Regions from separate parts of the Holdemania filiformis genome, predicted to be linked through region 2. Evidence: a T-box and tRNA genes for the amino acid it is inferred to sense, from the RefSeq annotation. Region 2 holds a T-box; the other holds one or more tRNA genes.

Region 1 (7,739 bases), on a different contig from region 2:
AAGCGCCCATCAAGCCCGAAGAGAACACCATATCAATAAACGAAGTCCCATAGACATAACCCCAGTTCACAAAGAAATACTTCACGATAGACTGCGTTACACCATAGAGCAGGATGAAGATCAAGGTCCCCAGAATCGAACCCTCCGCGCACAAACCGATGCCGATACCCGCGGCGATAATGCGCAGACAGTTGAAGAACAAGCTGTCGAACATCCCGGCTGTCGGACCCATCAACGCGGCTTTGATACTCTCGATCGTCTGACCGTCAATCGAGTTCTTTTCTTTGTGCTCTTTTTCCATCGCGTAAGCTAAGCCGGCGATGAAGCTGAACGGTACGGCATGCGTGTTGAAGAAGTTCTGATGCCGCAGATACGCCTCCCGCTTGCCTTCCATATCGTCTTTATAGATACTCTCAATAGCCGGGGCCATTGTAATCGTAAAACCATTCGCTTCCATTTTCACCATATTGAAACTGGTGAAAACCAGATGGGAACGGAAGAACATGGATTTTAGAACTTTCTTTTCTTCCGGCGTTAATACTTTCTTTTCCATTAGAAGAAATCCTCCTCATCTGTTTTCGCTGCCGAAGCCGTCAGCGAATTCTTTAAATCGATACTGCGCTTTTCCCCCATAAACATGGTGATCGCAATGGCTGTGCCTAAAATTGCAATCGGCAAGGTTGCCATGCCTAAATAAGCCACCAGAACATAACCGACGAAGAAGAAGATGCCGACTTCGTTGTTCCAGATCATCGAGGTTAAGATCGCGAAGCCGACCGCTAACATCATCGATGTCGCTGCCCCTAACCCGGTCATAACCCAGGCCGGCATGCTCGCTAAGAAGGCATTCAACCCTTCAACACCGTAAGATACCGCAAAGAACAGAATAACAACGTTGATCAATGGCGTCAGACATGAGAAACCAATCGTTTGGAATGCGAATTTACGCGGATTGCACTCCGCCGCCAACTTTTCCCAATACGCTGCAAGAGAAGCCCAGATCGGTGTAAACATGCCGGCGATGGAAGCCATGACCGTGCCGATTGGCAAAGCGATCGCCAAGCCTGCTTCGATATCAGCGCCAGTTAAAATGGTATAGGCGACGGCAATGATGCTGGATGTTGTCGCATCTGCCGGGATGGAACCCCCGATGGCGGAAATTCCCATAAAAATCGATTCCAGGGATGCGCCCATGATGATGCCCGTCTTGAAATCGCCTAAGATTAATCCCGCTAACGGAGCGACGACGATCGGCCGGTTGAGGCACTGCCAGGACATGATGTAGGGATCTAAAATTGCAATGATATAATACGCTAAACAAATTTGTAAAGCTGCGGATACCATGATTCTCCTCCTCTTTCCTAATGGATTTTCTTATAACCCTAATACTTTGCTTAATTTTTCCGGATTATCTTCCGGTGTGGTCTGATACACCGTGTCAATTCCGAAACTCAACACTTTTTTGAAATCTTCAACTTCCTCGTCGTAGGCATACAGATTGGAACCATAGGTTCGACGGGCAAGATCCCCTTGTTTCGGAGCAATCCGGCCATAGTTGCCGACGTTGATCAGCGGGATCTCCTTCACTTCTTCCAAAATCTTGATCAGATCTTTCGGGTTGGAAATGATGACCAGAATTTTATGACCCGCCGCCCGCGGATCCTTCAGCAGAGTAATCGAATCAGCGACTGAACGGATCGTTACTTTCGCAGTCGCCGGCGCGGCCATCATCAGACTCTGCTGGATAATCTTGTTCCCTGCTGCCTCATCATTCGCCACGACGATGCGATCAACTCCCGTATGCCTCGACCATTTGATCGCTACCTGACCATGAATCAATCTTTCGTCCAAACGTACTAACTTAATCATTTTCTATTCCTCCTTTCTTAGAAAAAATCCTCTTGTTCTTCCGTTAAATCCGGCAGTTGCACGACACTCAACATCGATCGGCTCTGTTCAACGATCTGTTCAATCTCCTCCGCCGTGACTTCCGTTTTTGTTGAAAGTTCCAGAACACAGGCCAGATTCACGCCGCCGATCAGCGTAGTGTTCGGCTTCTGCAGATAGGTCATCATGACCTGGTTCACGCTGCCGCCGATTAAGTCTGACATCAGCAAAACCTGATCTTCCGGAGAAACTTCTGCATAAAACGCGTCAAGTTTTTCCTGGACTGAAGCTTGATCGACATAAGCATCAAACACCGTGACATTGTCAGAAGCGCCCATTAAAATATTCAACGAGCTTTTCATGCCGCTGGCGAAATGACCATGTGATGACAAAAAGATTTTCAGCAATGCGATACCCCTTTCTTGTTGGATATTTCTTCAACGCCCTTACTATAAATCGTTTCTGTAAGCGTTACCACGCTCACTTTTTCCGAAAAAAAAGGGAAAACTTTCGTTTTTTCCCTTAATCAAGTGAAATTGGCAAAGCCTTTAAGCTTGCTCGAACGATCTCCGTCAATTCGGTAACCCGATGATTTTCAATCAACATCCACAAGTTCTCATTATCTTTGAAAAACATCATTAATAGGTCATTAACAAATCTAACGGCTTCCAGGTTATTATCAAAATCCACACTGATTACAACAATGTGCAGAATCGGTTGTTCATCAAACTGTTTTTCCTGATTTAACTGGTAAATCTCAAATATTCCTTTTTTGACCCACCGGCGTTTTATGAAAAGAATACATACTTTATTCGCAACACACGTTTTTACCGTGTAATGAAGATCGGCTTGGATTTTATCAACACACTCCGCATCCTTTCCCATTTTATAACTGATCAGGCGAAGGAAAGAATCCATGTTTTCATACTCAAAATCACGGTATATATTGAGGGAGGTTAAATGTAAATGATCCAACGCCGGCTGCAGCTGAACTCCAGATAATATAACCTGATTGTATATATCGTTCATCTGACTTTGGGTAGGAATACTGTCAACCATCAGACATGGCCAATCATATTTATAGGAATAATATGGATAACTTAGGATTGCCCAATCATAGTCTTTAACCGGTAGTTTACGCATTTCATAAAGCTCGTAGACATCCAGGCAAGAAAAATAGGATCCAAAACGGCTTTCGATAATCCGTTTAAAAATTCCAGAAGAGAGGTAACCGCCGCCATTGGAAACAATCGCACGGACTGGGGTAAAGGAATAAGAAATCATTAACAAAAGTACATTTAAGTGTCCCGCAAAAGTTATCAAATTATACAAACTTAGCTGACAATGATATCGTTCTTCAAAAAGTCTAGCTAGATTGTGTGCAAATTTTGCGGCTAAAGGACAGTCGTGAATCCGCGCATCTTCAAAATGTAAGCTTCTTACACTGTGAAAAGAAGCATTGAAATCTTTTTGAACCAGCATGGGGATAATGCCTGCACATAAAATCTGTGACCAACCTGGAATTGTGGTGATGTCCAGGTTATAATCTTTTTTGATTGATTTGCAGAACAGTGAAATAAAGTCCTGAGCTTCGTCATGCAATTCAAAATAATTTTGCGACAGATCGCAATCCCAAGGAATATCCGCCCAAAAGATCAGCAGCAAAGCAAAAGCAAGAATCTCATCCTCGCTGACGTCAAAGCCGGAAAATCGTTGACATTTTTCGATCACGTCTTTCGCAACTGAATATTCTCGGAATCGCCGAATATACTTGCGCTGATTTTGCGTCAAACTTATTGGAAATCCAGCCTGATAACGAGAAACCATCAATAACAAATAGCGAGATAAACGCTGGGTGTTGATATCAAGAATATGACAATCTGAATCTCTCAATGTTTTTAGGAAAATATGACGAATTTCATAGCGTTCTTCATCGTCCCGGTCAAAGAAAGATAAGAAATCTGTATTCTTATACAAATTTATTGCTTCATGATAGTGATTTTCAAAAATACAAAGCATTAACATTCGTCGATCAAATTCGCTGCCCTTAACCAGAGGCCCCTCTTCATTTCGTCTTTTCAATCGCATGTTAAACTTACTCAGCAAAAAATTAACATCTTTCATGTCTTCCCGAATTGAACTTTTTGTTAAATACAATTCTTCTGCGATATCTTCAATTGTAAGAAAGCGATTTTCTACAATAATCCGGCGAAGAATATCATTACTTCTGTCATTCTGAGCCCTGGGTGTTTCACCAACATTTGAAAAATGTATAATCAATTGAGTCTTTACGGGTTCAAAGCGTTCTTCATCAAAAACCTTGAGAACATAACCTTTTCCTTTTTTCGCTACTAAATCAGCACCACTTGCTTTTGCAAATGCCTCTAATTCCGGAATATCATTTTTGACCGTTCGTTCGGTGACTCCTACTTTTTCCGCTAGCTCATAAGAACGGATATATTGATCCTGTTGGGCAAGAATATAGAATAACTGTAAGATTCGCTTCTTTTCATTCGCCATTCCTAATCCTCCAACTTTCTGATCTGGTTCATAAAGTAGACTTTATGAACCAGGCGTTTTCTAACCAAAATATAGCTATTTTCTATCATTTTCAATTATATTTCAAATGTCAGTTAAAGTCTACTTTTTCAGCCATAAACGACTACAGCTAAAATAAAAAATACATTTATAGTTAGATCAGCTGATCAGCAGCGAGAGAAGCAGGGTTAACCGAACTAACAAAGTAAAAAGTCTCCCGCAAAGGAGACTCATACTTTGTTAGTTCGAACTGCACAGGGTTTTGTTTACTGAGCGCCCAAATCGCTCGTCCTGATACAGAGCATATAGCTTATCAGGCTGCCTTGGAAAATATTCCAAGGCTCAGAGAAACAAATTTAAATCTTAAAGTATCTCGAACTAACAATAAATTTTGTTTCTCTATATATAATATACGCACGAAATCGTAAAAGTACTTACAAATAATTTAGTTTTTTCTAAAAAACACTCATTTTTACCTAATGCGACTGTTTTAGAGAACTATTAAGACACAAAAAAACCCTCATACAGGGTTATGTTATTCAATGGAGCGAATGATGGGAATCGAACCCACGTAGTCAGCTTGGAAGGCTGAAGTTCTACCATTGAACTACATTCGCATAGTTAAGTGGTGTCCCGGAAAGGAATCGAACCTTCGACCCACTGATTAAAAGTCAGTTGCTCTACCGCCTGAGCTACCGGGACATAAACAATCCAAACTAAAATTGGCTGGGGCACCTGGGGTCGAACCAGGGAAATGACAGAGTCAAAGTCTGTTGCCTTACCGCTTGGCTATGCCCCACTATCTTAAAAAAGAATGGTGGAGAGGGGCAGATTCGAACTGCCGAACCCGTTGGGAACTGATTTACAGTCAGCCGCGTTTAGCCACTTCGCTACCTCTCCAACTCCTGGTGCCGACTATAGGAATCGAACCTACAACCTACTGATTACAAATCAGTTGCTCTGCCAATTGAGCTAAGTCGGCAATAAAAAAATGGTGGAGGCTGAGGGGCTCGAACCCCCGACCCTCTGCTTGTAAGGCAGACGCTCTCCCAACTGAGCTAAGCCTCCATCTTTTTATTGGCTGATTACCAGCGCTTTAATAATATATCATAAGATCTAAATCTCGTCAATAACAATTTCAGATTTTTTCTGAAACATTGAGTCCCACACTTAGGCTTCAGTAGGACACTATTTTATATTCAGTATCGAACCCAGGAATAAAATTGTAGCACTTCCCTCTACAAGCTCTGTCGAATTATACAAACACAGCTTTGTCATATCTCTGATCCTGCTGTAAAAACAACTGACTAACAATGAAAAAACAGGCCCTTTTTCTTAAATTCACGCACCATATTCCTTACAGAACATCTTCTTTACAGAATATTGAATCTAACTTAATACTCAAGAGCCTGATTACCTCTTTGCAAACCAAATGAGAGGCTATTCCAATACCTCATCCACAGGTTTAAACGGCATCATCCAGTTTTCACTGTTTTCTAGCAATGCCAATTGTGCATCCTCGGGTGTAATCTCCTGTTTTATTACTTGTTGTGCAATTTCGATCAATCCAATTTCAGAAAGCATATCCCAGCCTCTAACAGATGGATCTTTTTCAAAAGCCACCATGGACTCCTCCTGTGAGAATGAAAAAGCATAACTTATTTGTCTCTGATTCTCATTTCTAAACGCCAAATAATACGGTTCGATTGTTTGGGATTCCTTTCCATCTTCATTTTCCTCAGTTTCCAAATTAGGACGATTTTCAAGCCTATCCACTTGCGTTACCGCAGGAATTTCATCCACTGTATCAATATACACCTGAATTCCAGCTTCACTCCGAATTATACGGTAAACTTCATTAGCAGCGGAAGGATATTTTGTTCCAGCCGACAATAAATAGCCTTTGGTTTTCGCCAAGGGTGAAAGTATTTTTTCTTTCCAGGATGGCATAGGTGAAAAATAAAAATCCTGTTGTTCAATATCCTCCTGCTGATTATAGTACATCCAAGTCCCTACTAAAGAAAAAGGAGAAATCAGCTTTTCAAGATAGACATCATACAACCACCCTCCGTCGAAGGCCCGATCATTTTTGATTTGATAAGGAAGAATGATCTCCTCTTCCTCTTCAGAGCTATCCTGGGATTCCTTCACATTACTGCTTTCGGGCGGGAATTCTTCGGATTCAACTTCTGATTCGGAATCCACGGCCGGTAATTCAGAATTTGTGTCCCTTGAATTTTCATCCTCAACACCAGACACCTCTGGCTGTTCTTCACCTGCACTCTCTTCGCTGTTTAAATACCAAGAATGCTCCCCCATTGCTCTTAGAAATTTTAAAGCCTCCAGAAACTCTTCCGTTTCCATACCGGATATTAAAGCATCCTGTGATGCAAAGAAACGAAAATCATCAGCACTCAAAAACACCATTGAGGCCCACAATTCTGAAATTGCAAACGGGAATACCGCCTCCACCTGCCGCTCATGATAGGTTCGCGCCTGCCCTCCCCATTCATCTGCCAATTTCATTAATTCTTCAAAACTATCAAATTGATCTGCCAGTCCATCGCCATTTTCATCGCTTACGTCATATCCCATTTCGCTCAGCATAGTCATATTGGTAGAAAACACTAATCCATAATAACTCATTGGCACATACCGAAAACCGTCTATATTTAAAAGTTCTCCAAACTGCCGCGGAGCATGTTCCTGTATCACTGCTTCCAACTCTGGCTGCACCGGCATAAAATTATTGATAATCTGAGCGGCGTCATTACTCCACAACAGCGCGATATCCGTTTTATAGCCTAACCAGGTTGCCGCATCAAAGCTTTGGACAACAACCGGTTCGATCACATCACTCTGTTCCGGATGTTCCTTATTCCAAAGTTCTTCCAAAGCCTGACCGTAGGCTTCATTCTCAACCATAACCCGGATTTTAGCGCCTTCTTCCACTTGATACTGCTGCGCTTCCTCATCGTAACAAACGATTCCCTTCTCCGCGATGCAGGGTTTCTCTTCAGCGCATCCCCCGAGCGCCAGCATCACTCCGATACTGAATAATAATAACTTTCGCATTTCTTCACCTCAGCGTCCAATTTAACCGCTATCATGGTAACAGACTTCAAAACGATTGACAAATTTATTTTCACGTTTTACGTTTTAAATTCTCCCCAAAGCTCTGAAATTCTATCAATCAATCTGATTTTCATGATAAAATAAAATAGGATTTTATTTACTTATATAAGGAGTATTTCATGAGTTACTTATTAAAATTACAACAGGCTTTAAAGCGACAGTCTCTTACCCACGATTAC
Region 2 (7,739 bases):
AAAAGCTTCGATGTCGTAATGAGGAACTGTGTCCAGCCGACGGTCTCCCTGACCGCTGATCCAGGCGAAACCACCCTCCGGATCGCAGATATAGCCATCCAAACTCACCGCCAGATTTAAAATAATTTTTCTTTCTGCCATATTTTTCCTTTCTGATAAGCGCCATCGCTTATGACCCTTTCCGTTATCCCGATTTCAATATCTCCATCTTCTGTCTTCTGTCTTCTGTCTTCTGTCTTCTGTCTTCTGTCTTCTGTCTTCTGTCTTCTGTCTATAGCTTAACCGATTTTTTATCTTTGCGCGATCAAATCACAGAAAAACCGCGGCGTTTCAGCTTTTATTCTGAAATGCTGCGGCTCTTTCACCGCTTATCACTTATCGAAAACTTTCGAGCAAGGAAGTGCTGAACCTAAAACGTGTCGCTTTAACCTCACCATTTATTTTTTCTGCATCTGATTACAGCGTCAAGCAACACATCAAAGTTAGTCATCTCTGTCGGGCAGATCAAACCGAGAATTCCGTCGTTCGCGGGATCGCGCATCCTCTGCATAAACACGCCTTTGTACTGCGTTTCAGACACTTTTGAACTCGATCGTTTCGCAAGAAAACCCGGTCTGTGGACCGGGTACTTGGTAATTCTGCATGAAAGCTGAGATTTTTTTGACAGCGTTTATTTCTCAATTTCCCGCAAGCGGGTCTGGACGATGTCCAGCTGCTGCTTATAGGTTTCCAGCTTTTTGCGTTCCGCTTCGACTTTCTCAGCCGGAGCCTTAGCGACAAAGCGTTCATTGGAAAGCATGCCTTCCGCACGCTTGATTTCAGCGTTCAGATGCTCGGCTTCTTTTTTCAGTTTGGCTTTTTCCTCTTCCAGATCGACAACGTCGCTCATCGGAATGCTTAAAGAACCGCCTAAGATCGGACGGACGAGCATTTCCCCGTCCAGCTCCGCTTTCCAGCTGGCCTTGCACATCTTCTCATAAATCGAAGCGATCGGAGCGTCGACAGCGACCGGCTGGTTCTGCGCGTTCCGGATTGTCATCGCCAGCGGCGCGGACGGCTTCAGATTGTAATCGACACGGACCTGACGGATCGTCTTGATAACGGAAATCAGCTGATCGACTTCCTCGTTATGGCTTAAGTCCAGGCCTTCCACCGGCGTCGGCCAGGCCGCCAGGCAGCATGCTTTTTCGGTATGCGGCAGGACGCTGTAAATTTCTTCGGTGACAAACGGCATGAACGGATGAAGCAGACGGATGATCGCGCGCAGGCAGACGATCAGCGTCGACTGGGTCGCCCGCTTGACCTGGGCATCCTCGCTGTTCAATCCAGCTTTGCTTAATTCGATATACCAGCTGCAGAAATCATCCCAGATAAAGCTGTACAGCTCGTTGCCGACCAGTGCGAACTCATACTTGTCCATGTTGGCGGTCACCGAGGCAATCGTTTCATTCAACCGGTTGAGAATCCAGGTGTCAGTGATCGACAGCGTGCTGAGGTCGATGTCCTCGAGCGTGAAATCCTCCGGCATGTTCATCATGACGAAACGGGACGCATTCCAGATCTTGTTGATGAAGTTCCAGGACGCTTCCAGCTTTTCCTCAATGTAGCGCATATCCTGACCCGGCGTGGAATTGGTCGTCAGGAAGAAGCGCAGGCTGTCGACGCCGTGCTTGGCAATGACATCCATCGGATCGACGCCGTTGCCCAGCGATTTCGACATTTTGCGGCCCTGGGCGTCGCGGATCAGGCCGTGGATCAGAACATCCTTAAACGGCCGGGACTTTGTAAAGTAGCGGGCCTGGAACGCCATCCGGGCGACCCAGAAGAAAATGATGTCATAGCCCGTGACCAGCACGTCATTCGGATAATAACGTTCCAGATCCGGCGTCTTATCCGGCCAGCCCAGCGTCGAGAACGGCCACAGTGCGCTGGAGAACCAGGTATCCAGAACGTCCTCGTCCTGATTCCAGTTTTCAAGATCCTGCGGCGCTTCCGTGCCGACGTAAATCTCGCCGGTTTCCTTATGATACCAGGCCGGAATCCGGTGGCCCCACCACAGCTGGCGGGAGATACACCAGTCCTCAATGTTTTCCAGCCACTGCGTGAAGGTCTTTTCAAAACGCGGCGGGTAGAAGTTGATCTTTTCCTCAGCCAATTCCTGATGCTTCAGAACATCCTCGGCCAGCGGCTTCATGCGGACAAACCACTGCTTGGAAAGCATCGGTTCGACGATGACGTCGGTCCGTTCGGAATAGCCGACCTGATGGATATGTTTCTCGATGTTGATCAAATTGCCTTCCTGACGGATTTTTTCCGTCAGCTGTTTGCGGCATTCGAAGCGATCCATGCCTTCAAACTCACCGCAGCGTTCGTTCATCGTCGCGTCCGGATTCATGCAGATGATCCGCGGCAGATGGTGGCGTTCCGCAATCGCGAAGTCGTTTGGATCGTGGGCCGGCGTACATTTCATCGCGCCGGTTCCGAATTCGATGTCGATGTAGTCGTCGCCGATGATCGGCAGTTCATCCCCGTTTGCCGGGTTGACGGCGTGCAGGCCGATCAGATGCTTAAACCGTTCATCGTCCGGATGCACAACGACGCAAACATCGCCGAACATCGTTTCCGGCCGGGTCGTCGCAACCTGGAAGCAGTCGCCGGTTTCAACGACCTTGTAGTTGAACGTATACATCGCGCCTTCGGTTTCCTTATGGATAACCTCGATGTTGCTCAGCGCCGTCTTGGCCGCCGGATCCCAGTTGATAATCCGCTCGCCCTGATAGATCAGGCCGTCGTTGTAGTAATCGACAAAAACCTTGGCGACGGCTTTGCTTAAGCCTTCGTCCAGTGTGAAACGCTCGCGGGTGTAATCCAGCGACAGGCCCATCTTCGCCCACTGCTGACGAATATGCCCGGCATATTCTTCCTTCCAGTCCCAAGCCCGTTCCAGAAATTTCTCACGGCCCAGATCATAGCGGGAAACGCCTTCTTTTTTTAGGCGCTCATCCACCTTCGCCTGCGTTGCGATGCCAGCGTGGTCCATGCCTGGAACCCAAAGCATGTCGTAGCCTTGCATCCGCTTGTAACGGGCGATAATATCCTGCAGCGTCGTATCCCAGGCATGTCCCAGGTGCAGCTTGCCGGTAACATTCGGCGGCGGGATCACGATACAGAACGGATCCTTGCTTTTGTCGCCGGCTGTGAAATAGCCTTCTTTGATCCAGTTGTCATAGCCCTGTTCCACATCCAGATGGTTATATTTCGGGGCCAGTTCCTTTTTCATCAGTTCTTCCTCCTGTTTTTTATTTTTCTTTCGTTGAACAAAAAAAGCGCCCTGCAACAAGGACGCTTCACGCGCGGTACCACCTTACTTCATCTTTCTTCAAAGATGCGCTTTCACCGGTAACGACGGCATTCGGATCTTCCTACTTAAATTCAGAAAATCAACTTCCGGACGACTTTTCACTGCTTTTTCTGACTCCCTTGCACCCTCCGGGAGCTCTCTGATTTCCCAAAGCCGCTACTTCTTCCGTTCAACGTAGATGGCTTTATTATAGGCATTGGATCCACGCTTGTCAATCGAATTTCAACGAATTCCGACATCTAAGGAAAGGAAAAAAGCTGGAATACATCGAAAAAGCAAACCAACGACGTGCTAGGCGAAAAGTTCAGCCGCGCTTCTCAAAAAACTGCGGGCATTCCCGTTTCAGCATCGCCAGCGCGTTTTTCCAATACGTTTTTTCAACCTCCGACTCCATCGTGAAGTTCAGCTTATCCCTAGTCCAGTTTTCAGCCAGCGGGCCGAAAGTATCCGCCGGCACTTCGAAGCCCAGTTTTTCCATCACCGCTAAGGCAAACTCACGGAACGCCCCGCCGAACGCCGTCATGATGTTGCCCTCAACGACGATCGGCTCAAAGCGGAAATTTTCTTTTTCCATAAACGGCAGATCATCCAGCACTTCCTGATAAAATCCGCCGCAGTAACAAATCCCCTCTAACAAACCTGCCGCCGCTAATAAAACCGGGGACACGGAGATCGATGCGATCAGAATATCCGGCCGCTCCTTGAACCGGGCTAAAAAGTCCAGCTGGCACTGATCCTTCAACACTTCCGGGAATTCGCTGATACCGGGAAGAATCAGGCAGTCGATCTCGTCAAGGTTGACTTCATCATAGCTGAACTCGGGCAACACGGTAAAGCCTTCTTCCGTTTTTACCGGTTGATGATCCGCTGCGCAGACGATCATCGGTTTACCCAATCCGGCTAACCAATCGGCCAGGCAGCTGATCTCCTGCATGCAAAATGCCCGGTAGATCATGACTGCTGTTTTTTTCATTCAATACCCCTCCCTTGTCTTGTTTACTTCACTGTATCTGAATTTCAGCTGAATCGCAAGCTATTTCCTTCTTTTCGTTCTTGTTAAAAAGACAGATAACTCCGGTTTTGTTCTGATTTTACTCAAATTCAGAAAAAAGGACTGCGTCCAGTCCTCCTTACAACCATGATTGGCAGCTTGCAGATTGACCACTTACAGCGGCAGCAGAATCAGCGTCTTTTCCTCCAGCGGCTTGTTGTGATTGACGGCGATCAACTGCTTTTCATTCACCCCGTAGCGTTGGGCAATCGAAGCATAGGTATCGTTGATCTGTGCCAGCATATACCGGCTGGTCACGATGACATTCTCCGCATCGTCAAACAAATCTTCAATTTCTCCAACGTCCTCGTTGACGGCCGCTTCCGCCGGATCGTTCGTTTCTTCATCCATGACCGTATTTTCTTTGACAGCCGGTCCCTCCGCAGCCAACGCCTCTTTCTCCTGCACAGGCGCCGAGGCCGGAATGATCGGAGCGTCAGCCGGTTCTTCAGCCGCCGGTGGAGTCAGTTCCGCGCTTTCTGCCGCGGTCTGTGAAATCTCCGGCAGCAGTGACGGCTCCGGTTCTCGTTTCTCCGGCTGAACTTCCAGAATTGAGGTCGCCCGTTCTTCTTTCATGCCGTATACATTCAAATAAATCGTCACGATCATCTCGCGGCTTTCGATCCGGGCGTCGTAATGATGCAGCCGGATCCGGAATTGCGATGGATCCTGCAGCTTATCCAAGGGCGCCAGGACGTCCAGCGTGATTTCTTCGTTCAGCGGATAAGCGCCCTGTTCATCGGCCGCCTGCCCCTTGACCCATAAGGAGCCTAAAGCCCGGATCCCGTCGGCCTCGGTATGATATTGAATCTCGTTGGTGATCTGGCATTGCAGAATTTGATCGACCGGACGGCTGAGCTCCAGTCGTTTCTCAATTTTCATTGGTTTCATCTATGGTTCCTCCCCAGCATTCCTGCTTCAATTTCAGTGTATGCCAAACCGAGGAAAATATGAAAAAAGCCCGAATCACTCGGATTCAGGCTCTTCTGGATTGAATAAGGCGTCAATCGCTTCCAGCAGTTCTTCCCGGCCCTGCTTCGTGATGGAAGAGAACGGAATGATCGCTTCCGGCGCGCAGGCCAGAGCCTTGGCGATGACGTTGATCTGTTTGTTTTGCTGAAAGCGCGGCACTTTGTCCAGTTTCGTCGCGGCAACTACAAACGGAATTTCATAATAACGGGCATAGTCCGCCATCGTGATATCGTCCTCCGTCGGCGCGTGCCGCATATCAACTAAGAGAATCAGACCTTTTAGCTGTGAACGACTGGAGAAATAGTCCTCCATCATTTCGCCGAACTGGATCAGCATCTGCTTGGATGCGTTGGCAAACCCATAGCCAGGCACATCGACGAACATGAAGCGGTGATCGATATCGAAGAAATTCAACAACCGTGTCTTGCCCGGGGTGTTGCCGACATAGGCCAGCGCCTTGCGGCCGCACAGCGTGTTGATCAGCGAGGATTTGCCGACGTTGCTGCGGCCGGCCAGCACGATCTCCGGCAGTTCGCTTTCAGGCCAGTGTGCCTTGGACGGCGCGCTGACGATAAGCTCGGCTTCCCTGATCTCCATTTAGCGAACCAGCGCTTCCTGAATAACCTGGTCGACCGTTTCGACCGGAATGAAATGAATGTCATTCTTAACAATTTCCGGAACTTCGTCAAGATCCTTGACGTTATTCTTCGGAATGATCACCGTCGAGATGCCGCTGCGGTGCGCCGCCAGCGATTTCTCACGCAGACCGCCGATCGGCAGCACGTTGCCGCGCAGCGTAACTTCACCCGTCATTGCCAGATTCGCATGAACCGGCATCCGGGTGATCGCGGAAACCAACGCCGTGGTCAGCGTAACGCCGGCGCTCGGCCCATCCTTCGGCACTGCGCCTTCCGGACAATGGATGTGGATATCGTGTTTATCGAAGAATGCCGGATCAATCTTGAATTCGACAGCTTTGCTTTTGACATAGTCCAGCGCGATCTCCGTCGATTCCTTCATGACGTCGCCCAGCTGACCGGTGACGATGAGTTTGCCCTTCCCGTCGAAGTAAGTGACCTCGACCGGCAGGATATCGCCGCCGAAGGACGTATAGGCCAAACCGGTTACCACGCCGATCTGATCCTTTTTCTCCTTGACGCCGTATTCAAACTTTTCTTTGCCCAGCCACTCCACGATCAGCTTCTTCGTGATCTTGACTGAACGTTTGCCATCCTTCATGATCGCCAGAACGCTCTTGCGGCACAGCGAAGCGATCACCCGCTCCAACTGACGCACGCCGGATTCCCGGGTGTAATGACGGATCAGATAAATCAGCTCTTCCTCGCCCAATTTAAACTGACTCGCCTTCAGACCGTTGATTTCAGCCTGCTTGCGGATCAGATGCTCCTTCGCGATGCTGACCTTTTCCACCTCGGTGTACGAGGACAGTTCGATGATTTCCAAACGGTCGCGCAGCGCCGCCGGAATTGTGTCGAGCGTGTTGGCGGTCGCGATAAACATGACCTTCGACAGATCGTACGGTTCTTCCAGATAGTTATCGGAGAACAGCTTGTTCTGTTCCGGATCCAGCACTTCCAGCATCGCACTGGACGGATCGCCCTTGTAATCGCTGGCCATCTTGTCGATTTCGTCGATCAGGAACACCGGATTGACGACGCCGGCCTTCTTCATTCCCTGAATGATCCGGCCCGGCAGCGAGCCTAAATACGTCCGGCGGTGACCGCGGATTTCCGCTTCATCGCGCACGCCGCCCAGCGACGCCTTGACAAACTTCCGGTCCAGCGCTCTGGCCACAGACTTCGCCAGCGACGTCTTCCCGACGCCCGGCGGCCCGACCAGACACAGAATCGGCGCGTTCAGCGAATGGGTCATCTGCTTGACTGCCAGGTATTCCATGATCCGGTTCTTGACCTTTTCCAGACCGAAATGATCCTCGTCCAGGCGCTGCTGCACCAGCTTGAGGTCTTCGTTATCTTCGGTTTCCTGCCACCACGGCACGCCTAAGAGCCAGTCGAGATAAGTCCGCACAACCCCGGCTTCCCCGGATGCCCCCGGCAGCATTTCATACCGCGCCAGTTCTTCCCGGGCCTTTTCCTTGATCGCTTCCGGATATGGATTTTCCTCGATCATCCGGCGCAGTTCCTCGGAATCGTCGCTCTGATTGGACACATCGCCCAGTTCTTCTTTAATCGCGCGGAGCTTCTCGCGCAGATAGTATTCCTTCTGCGATTCGTCGATCCGCTCCTTGACTTTTTCATTGATGTTGTTTTCAATGTCGGACAGCTGCTTTTCTTTTTCCAGCTCCTGGATGATCATCATCAGCCGTTCGTTGAC

The links. A T-box is a leader RNA that pairs with one kind of tRNA and senses whether it is charged. The one in region 2 lies ahead of DWY25_RS10865 (valine--tRNA ligase), so its partner is inferred to be a tRNA-Val.
Region 1: it has a tRNA-Val gene. The T-box ahead of DWY25_RS10865 (valine--tRNA ligase) is inferred to sense a tRNA for this amino acid. The anticodon was not compared.

The regions. Positions count from the first base shown of each region.
Region 1 covers NZ_QRUP01000008.1:41,689-49,427, reverse strand. The annotation lists gene DWY25_RS07905 (PTS system mannose/fructose/sorbose family transporter subunit IID) at 1-553, opposite strand, end outside; gene DWY25_RS07900 (PTS mannose/fructose/sorbose/N-acetylgalactosamine transporter subunit IIC) at 553-1,344, opposite strand; gene DWY25_RS07895 (PTS sugar transporter subunit IIB) at 1,375-1,869, opposite strand; gene DWY25_RS07890 (PTS sugar transporter subunit IIA) at 1,887-2,294, opposite strand; gene DWY25_RS07885 (BglG family transcription antiterminator) at 2,410-4,407, opposite strand; tRNA gene DWY25_RS07880 (tRNA-Gly) at 4,969-5,042, opposite strand; tRNA gene DWY25_RS07875 (tRNA-Lys) at 5,052-5,127, opposite strand; tRNA gene DWY25_RS07870 (tRNA-Gln) at 5,149-5,224, opposite strand; tRNA gene DWY25_RS07865 (tRNA-Tyr) at 5,241-5,325, opposite strand; tRNA gene DWY25_RS07860 (tRNA-Thr) at 5,332-5,407, opposite strand; tRNA gene DWY25_RS07855 (tRNA-Val) at 5,418-5,493, opposite strand; gene DWY25_RS07850 (hypothetical protein) at 5,866-7,500, opposite strand; gene DWY25_RS07845 (alpha-amylase family protein) at 7,680-7,739, shown strand, end outside.
Region 2 covers NZ_QRUP01000013.1:14,426-22,164, reverse strand. The annotation lists gene DWY25_RS10870 (dihydrofolate reductase family protein) at 1-141, opposite strand, end outside; gene DWY25_RS10865 (valine--tRNA ligase) at 671-3,280, opposite strand; T-box leader at 3,336-3,543, opposite strand; gene DWY25_RS10860 (DJ-1/PfpI family protein) at 3,666-4,334, opposite strand; gene DWY25_RS10855 (LysM peptidoglycan-binding domain-containing protein) at 4,527-5,303, opposite strand; gene yihA (ribosome biogenesis GTP-binding protein YihA/YsxC) at 5,379-5,981, opposite strand; gene lon (endopeptidase La) at 5,982-7,739, opposite strand, start outside.